Regions from separate parts of the Streptomyces sp. NPDC047085 genome, predicted to be linked through region 1. Evidence: riboswitches for the same ligand, from Rfam matches in the RefSeq annotation. Region 1 holds a riboswitch; each other region holds the start of a gene.
What was found. Region 1 has a riboswitch for cyclic di-AMP ahead of ABZ865_RS37545 (C40 family peptidase). Riboswitches for the same ligand answer to the same signal wherever they lie in the genome.
Positions count from the first base shown of each region.

Region 1 (2,251 bases):
CACGCGATGACCGCGGTCTACGACACGATGCGGTACGTCAGTTGCGACGTGGGGACCTACGGCCTGGGCCAGACCGCCTCGACCGCCGCGGTGCTGCTCGCCGCCGGGGCGCCCGGCAAGCGGTTCATCCTGCCCGGCGCCCGCGTGGTGCTCGAACAGCCCGCGTTGCCCGAGCCGGCCCAGGGACAGCCGAGCGACCTGCTCATCCAGGCCGAGGAGTTGGCCCGGGCGCGCTCGCTGATGGAGGAGATGCTGGTCCGGCACACCGGGCGCACCGCCGGGCAGGTCCGGCGGGACCTGGAGCGCGAACTGGTCCTGGACGCCCCGGGAGCGATGGCGTACGGGCTGGTGGACGGCGTCGTGGCGAGCCGCAAGGACGCGCCCGGCGCGCCGGGGGCGAGGTGAGCGGTCCATGCTGCCGGAGGAACTCCCGCCGCTGCCCGCGCTGACGCGTGCGGAGGGCGAGTTGATCGACCGTTACCTGGAGGCGGTCGACCTGCTGGGCCGGATCAACCCCGCCCGGGACGGTGACACCTACCGAGGGCTGCGCGCGGCGCAGGCCCTGGTGCGCAAGGCGGCCGAACTGCGCGACGCGCTCACGCTGATGCACCAGCGGGGCGAGACGGAGCTGCACGGGGACACGCTGGCACGGGCGTTGCGGGTGCTGGACGGTGAGCGCCGGGCCGCGCGCGTCGCGCTCCCGCCCGACTGCGTCGGCTGACGCGGACGCGCGTCCGGTCCGGCGGGGCCCTCGTGTCGAGGGCCCCGCCGGACCGGTGTTGAAACGGCCCGAACGACGGACCGCCGACCGGTGTATCTCCGGATCCTGTTCCGGGCCTCCCGAGTTGCGCATCGCGCGGTCCTGCTGTTCGCGATTCGGATGCTCCGCCCCAGGTCCGGGCCTACGCAAGGGACCTGACGACGCCTCGAACACACCACCGTCCACCCGAACGGGTGAGTGGTGAGTAACGCCACAAATCCCCGATTCCATTGGGATTTTCGGACAGTTGTGAGTCAAGATCCCTGACTGACGACAAGCCCCCGCCACCGCGGCGGGGCGGTCCGGGCGGACGCCGAGTCCTGCCGCCGCCCGGATGACCGGTCGACAGAGTGGATCGGCAGGAGTGGAGGACCCAGGCAAGACGGGTCGCCGGAACGGACGTTCGTCGCACAGACGAGCGGCCGCATCGAGCGGTCCTTGGGGTGAAGCCGCGGCAACGCGGCCGGGCAACTTCGCCAGCCCGAATCCGACAGGTCATCCTTCACAGGCGGCTGACGAAGGGTTGCGCATGACTGCGCTCAATCGTGTCCCGTCGCTGATGGCCCGGGCCGGCACGGCCTCGGCTCTCACCCTGGCCGCCGTCGGCGGCTCCATCGCGGTCCCCGGCCTCGCCACCGACGCCTCGGCCGCGACCATGGCGACGAAAGCACTCCAGGTCGCGGCCTCCAAGAAGGGCTCCCCGTACCGCTACGGGGCCACCGGGCCGCGCCGGTTCGACTGCTCGGGGCTGACGCTGTACTCGTACAAGAAGGCGGGCAAGACCCTGCCGCGCACGGCGGCCCAGCAGTACAACAAGACGCACCACATCTCGGCCGGCCACCGCAAGGCCGGTGACCTGGTCTTCTTCCACTCGGGCTCCAGCGTCTACCACGTCGGCATCTACGCCGGCCACGGGAAGATCTGGCACGCCCCGAAGACCGGTGACGTGGTGAAGCTCGAGAAGATCTGGACCAGGAGCGTCTGGTACGGCCGGGTCAGCTGACGCCGGCTCAGGGCAGGAGCGGCTCCAGCAGCAGGGCCGCCCCGAGGACCGTGAGCGCCGCCCCGGTGCCCGCCTGCAGCGTGCGGGCGGCCCGGGGACGGCGCAGCCACCGGCCGAGCCGGTCCACCAGCAGGGCCACCGCCTGGAACCACACCAGGGCCAGCGTGCAGATGATCAGCGCGAGCAGCAGCGTCCTGGGCAGGGCGGGGCTGCCCGAGGGCACGAACTGGGGCAGCAGGCTGAGGAAGGTCAGCGCGGCCTTCGGGTTGAGGACGTTGGTGACGAAGCCCTGCCGCAGCGGGTGCGCCGCTCCGCCCGGGACCTCCTCGGACACGGCGGCGGGCCGGTGCAGCGCCCACAGGGTGCGCACGCCGAGCTGCAGCACATACGCGCCGCCCAGCAGTTGCAGCGCGTGGAACAGCGCGGGCACGGCGACCAGGACGGCGGCGACCCCGATCACCGCCAGGGTGGTGTGCACCAGCAGGCCG
Region 1 is NZ_JBEYUW010000017.1:17,051-19,301, forward strand. Features, by position in the region: gene ABZ865_RS37535 (ATP-dependent Clp protease proteolytic subunit) at 1-405, shown strand, start outside; gene ABZ865_RS37540 (hypothetical protein) at 413-721, shown strand; cyclic di-AMP (ydaO/yuaA leader) riboswitch at 1,062-1,286, shown strand; gene ABZ865_RS37545 (C40 family peptidase) at 1,290-1,763, shown strand; gene ABZ865_RS37550 (LysE family translocator) at 1,771-2,251, opposite strand, start outside.

Region 2 (2,251 bases), on a different contig from region 1:
GCGCGTGGGGCTCGAAAACGCGTGAGGTACGAAGTGGGGTACGAAGAGGGGGCGGATCAGGCGGGTCGTACCACGCTGTGGATGATCGATGCGCCGGCGTAATAGATCGACTCCTCGCGGACGTACGCGCCGGGCTTGGGGGCGTGGATCATCATGCCGTTGCCTATGTAGATGCCGACGTGGCTGACATCGTCGTAGAAGAAGATCAGGTCGCCGGGCTGCGCGTCGGCGAGGGAGACCGTGGTGCCCGCGTCGACCTGGTCGTAGGTGGTGCGCGGGAGGCTGACGCCGGCGGCCTTCCAGGCGGCCTGGGTGAGGCCGGAGCAGTCGTAGGAGTCGGGGCCGGTGGCGCCCCACACGTACGGCTTCCCGATCTGCGCCCGCGCGAAGGCGAGCGCCTTCTCCGCCTTGGTGGCGTACGTCCCGGAGGACGTCGAGCCACCGCTCGACGAACCACCGGACGTGGACGAACCCCCCGAGCTGCCGGAGGTGCCGGAGGTGGACGAACCGCTCGACGTCGACGAACCGCTGTCCTGCTGCGCCTGTGCCGCCGCCCGTGCCCGTTCCTCGGCCGCCTGCTGCTTCGCCAGCTCCGCCGCCTTGCGCGCGGCCTCCTGCTGCTTGCGCTGCTCGATCGCCGCCAGCCGCGCCTTCTCCTCGGCCGTCAGCTTGGACAGCAGCTCGCGCGCGGTGGCGAGCTTCGTCTGGACGGTGGTCTTGGCGGTCTGCAGTTCGCGCTGCGACTCGGACAGCGTCTGGAGACTCTTGGCCGCCTCCTGCCGCTTCTTCATGGTCGCGGACTGCTCGGTGATGTAGTCGTCGACCGCGCTCTTCTGCCGCGAGGTCAGCCGGTCCATCAGCTGGCTCTGGTCGAAGTAGTCCTGCGGGTCGTTCGCGAGCAGGAAGGTGGCGGTCTGGGGCGTGGCGGCCCCGGTCCGGTACTGGGCGGCGGCGAACGAGCCCAGCTCCTCGCGGGCCTTGTTCAGCCGTTCGGTGCGCCGGGCGACGTCGTCGCGCAGGCTGTCGACGCGCGTGCGCTGCTTGCCGGCCCGCTCCTTGGCGGCGTTGTACTTCTCGGTCGCCGACTCGGCCTGGCGGTAGAGGTCGTCGACCTTCTTCTCGACCTCTTCCAGGCTCGGCTTCCCGTCGGCGGACGGGGTGGCCTCGGCCGTCTGGGACAGTACGGCCACGGAGGTGAGGGCGGCGGTGGCGAGGACAGGGGTGCGGAATCCGGCTCCGAGTGTGCCCGCGGGGCGCGGCTTGCGGTGCGACGCCAAGGGAGGCGACTCCTTCCATGTGCCGCCTACCGGGTTAGCTGTCGGGTTCGGGCGGATGGTTCGGAAGGCGTGCCCTACGGCTCTCGTCCCGGGCGGGACGTGGGCCGATTCACCCCAGGGATCGGTGGGTCCCCGGCTCCGGGCGCCGTGCAGCGACGCGCCGGACTCGGCGGAGGCCGCGCGACTCGGCGACGTTCGCCGGAAGGGGGCGTGCGGCCCGACGGCAACCTAGCCAACTCGTGTGACGCGTGTGAAGGTTGGTGCACTATATGTCCGATACATTTTCGTGACCTTGTCGTGGGAACGCTCCCGTGTCACGGCGTGATTCCGCTGCGTGAGGGACCGTCGGCTCTCCGGGCGGCGAAGATCAACCCTCCGTCGAACCGGCCATGTTCCCGAGGCGGCGACCGGTTGTCGGTGCGGCGCCCTAGACTCGGAGAGCGATGAGCAGCCTCTTTGACGACAGCTTCCTGGCGGACCTCCAGACCCCTCGCGGGCACGAGGAGGAACCCCCGCCGCCGCCCGAGGACGATCACGCTCCGGAGCCGCTTCCGGACGATCTGTTCGGCGGGAAGTTCGACGTGCCGCCGGACCGGGACGCGTACTACCGCGACGGCGCCCCGCGCCCCGCGATCGACGCCGCGGCCCTGCTGGAGGGGCTGAACGAGAACCAGCGCGCCGCGGTCGTCCACGCCGGCTCCCCCCTGCTCATCGTCGCCGGCGCCGGCTCCGGCAAGACCCGCGTGCTCACCCACCGCATCGCCCACCTGCTCGCCGAGCGGCACGTGCACCCGGGCCAGATCCTCGCGATCACCTTCACCAACAAGGCCGCGGGCGAGATGAAGGAGCGCGTCGAGCAGCTCGTCGGCCCGCGCGCCAACGCGATGTGGGTCATGACCTTCCACAGCGCGTGCGTGCGGATCCTGCGCCGCGAGTCGAAGAAGCTCGGCTTCACCTCGTCCTTCTCGATCTAC
Region 2 is NZ_JBEYUW010000003.1:189,295-191,545, forward strand. Features, by position in the region: gene ABZ865_RS11985 (NlpC/P60 family protein) at 57-1,277, opposite strand; cyclic di-AMP (ydaO/yuaA leader) riboswitch at 1,286-1,459, opposite strand; gene pcrA (DNA helicase PcrA) at 1,721-2,251, shown strand, end outside.
Region 2: linked by a shared signal. The riboswitch ahead of ABZ865_RS11985 (NlpC/P60 family protein) and the one ahead of ABZ865_RS37545 (C40 family peptidase) in region 1 are both predicted to bind cyclic di-AMP.

Region 3 (2,251 bases), on a different contig from region 1:
AGGCCCTTGCCGCGCAGCCACGCCATCGGGTCGATGCCGGTGGACTGGCCGTTCGGGTGGACCTCCAGGTGGAGGTGCGGGCCGGTGACGTTGCCGGTGGCGCCGACGCGGCCGATGACCTCGCCGGTGGTGACCTTCTGGCCGACGGAGACGCTGATCGAGGACTGGTGGCAGAACCACAGCTCGGTGCCGTCGTCGAGGGTGAGGATGGTGCGGTAGCCGTAGGAGCCGGCCCAGCCCGCCTCGGTGATCGTGCCGCTGTGGATGGCCTTGATCAGCGTGCCGGTGGGCGCGGCGAAGTCGAGGCCGGTGTGGTAGCCGGAGGACCACATCGAGCCGGCCTGGCCGAAGGTCGAGGTGATCGTGTACGAGGAGGTCGGCAGCGCGTACTGCTTGGCCAGCTCGGCCAGGCGCGCCTCTTCGGCCTTCCTCTTGGCCTCGGCCTCCGCCTTCTCCTTGGCGGCGGCGGCCTTGGCCTCGGCTTCCTTCTGCGCCTTGGCGGCCGCGTCGGCGGCGGCCTTCTCCGCGGCGGCAGCGGCGGCCGCGGCGGCCTTGGTCTCGGCCTTGCTCTGCTGCTGCTCGGCCTGGGCCATGATCCGGTTGCGCAGGGCCTCGCCGGCGTCGGCGCCCTTGGCGCTGTCGGCGGAGGTCACGCCGACGTTGCTGAGGGAGGCGGTGGTGGCCTTGGGCGCGTTCGACGAGTCGTCGTCGAACAGGTGGCCGACGGAGTCCACGGAGGGCAGGTCGGGCAGCGAGATGGACACCGGCGGCTTGCCGGTGTTGGCGCTGGCCATGCCGCCCGCGCCGACGGCAGCGATGACGCCGACGCCGAGGACGGTGGAGCTGCGGGCGAGTCCGCCGCCGCGCTGCTTGGAGACGCGGTGCCGGCCGCGTACCGGGCGGATGGAGTCCTCGGTGGGGTTCCACTCCTCCCAGGGGCCCTCCTCGGCACGGTAGGCGCCGTAGCCGAAGGTCTCGGATTCGCGCTGAGCGGGCACGAACGGGGCTTCTGGGGCAGGCCGGTTGGACGCCACGCGGGCGTACTCCTTTCCTTCCTCCGCCTACCGGGTTAGCTGACGGGTTCGGAGCAGGAAGGTCTCCTACGCGCGTATACCAGTCGTGGACTCAAGAGTTCACGACGGCGTCCGCGTGATTCACCCCAAGGTGGTGGTTCCCCGGTTCCCTTGCGGGATTCGGCGCGTGCGCACGGAGCCGCCTCTTGTGACGGCTGGGACGACCGCGCTGCGTTATCGAACGTTAATAGACCCAGGTGCCAGATTCCAAGCCGTTCGGCTTGATCATTAACGTTCATCGGGGTGGATATACGCGCCAGGACCGGTGGAAAACGGGCGACTTGACCAGCATTCAGGAGTCACAAGGGTTTTGATGGTGACTCAGATGTTATGCGGAGGGCTGTCGTCCGGTCACCATGAGTGATAACGAGCCCGTCGGTGCGTATGGGCGTACGGCGGTCACGGGCGCCGTACGGCCAGCAGCGCCATGTCGTCCGACATCCCGCCGCCGGAGTGCCGCCGCACCTCCGCGGCGAGGCGGCCGAGCAGGGTGCCGGGGTCCGGGAAGCCGCGTCCGGCGAGCCGGCGCGTGGGGTCGTAGAACCGGCCGTGCACGTCCCGGGCCTCCGACAGACCGTCGGTGTAGAGCAGCAGGGTGGCGCCGCCCGGGAAGCCGGTCTCGGTCGCGCGGTCGGGCCAACGGCCCAACTCGCCCATGCCGAGCGGCAGGGCGGGCTCGGCCGCCGCGACGGCGCGCAGGGTGCCGTCGGCGTGCAGCATCAGCGGCGGCGGATGGCCGCGGTTGAGGATGCGGGCGACGCCGTCGTCGTGCGGGAGTTCGGCGAGGACGGCGGTGGTGAAGCCCTCGAAGGCGTCGATCCCCTCCCGCCGGGTGCCCTCGCGGGCCAGCGCCCGCTCCAGCCGCCCGGCCACCGCCTCCAGCGTGGCCTCCTGCTCGGCCGCCTCACGGAACGCCCCGATCACCACGGCCACGGCGGCGACCGCGCTCATGCCCTTGCCGCGCACGTCCCCGACGATCAGCCGGACGCCGTGCGGACTGTCCTGGACCGCGTACAGATCGCCGCCGATGAACGCGTCCTCCTGGGCCGCCTCGTACCGCGCGGCGATGTCGAAGCCGCCGATCCGCGCGGCGGGCTCGGGCAGAACGGCGCGCTGGGCGGCCTCGGCGATCTCCCGCGCGGAGGCGAGCCGCTCGTCACCGAGGCGTACGACGCGGT
Region 3 is NZ_JBEYUW010000023.1:29,354-31,604, reverse strand. Features, by position in the region: gene ABZ865_RS41085 (M23 family metallopeptidase) at 1-1,034, opposite strand, end outside; cyclic di-AMP (ydaO/yuaA leader) riboswitch at 1,042-1,209, opposite strand; gene ABZ865_RS41080 (PP2C family protein-serine/threonine phosphatase) at 1,473-2,251, opposite strand, start outside.
Region 3: linked by a shared signal. The riboswitch ahead of ABZ865_RS41085 (M23 family metallopeptidase) and the one ahead of ABZ865_RS37545 (C40 family peptidase) in region 1 are both predicted to bind cyclic di-AMP.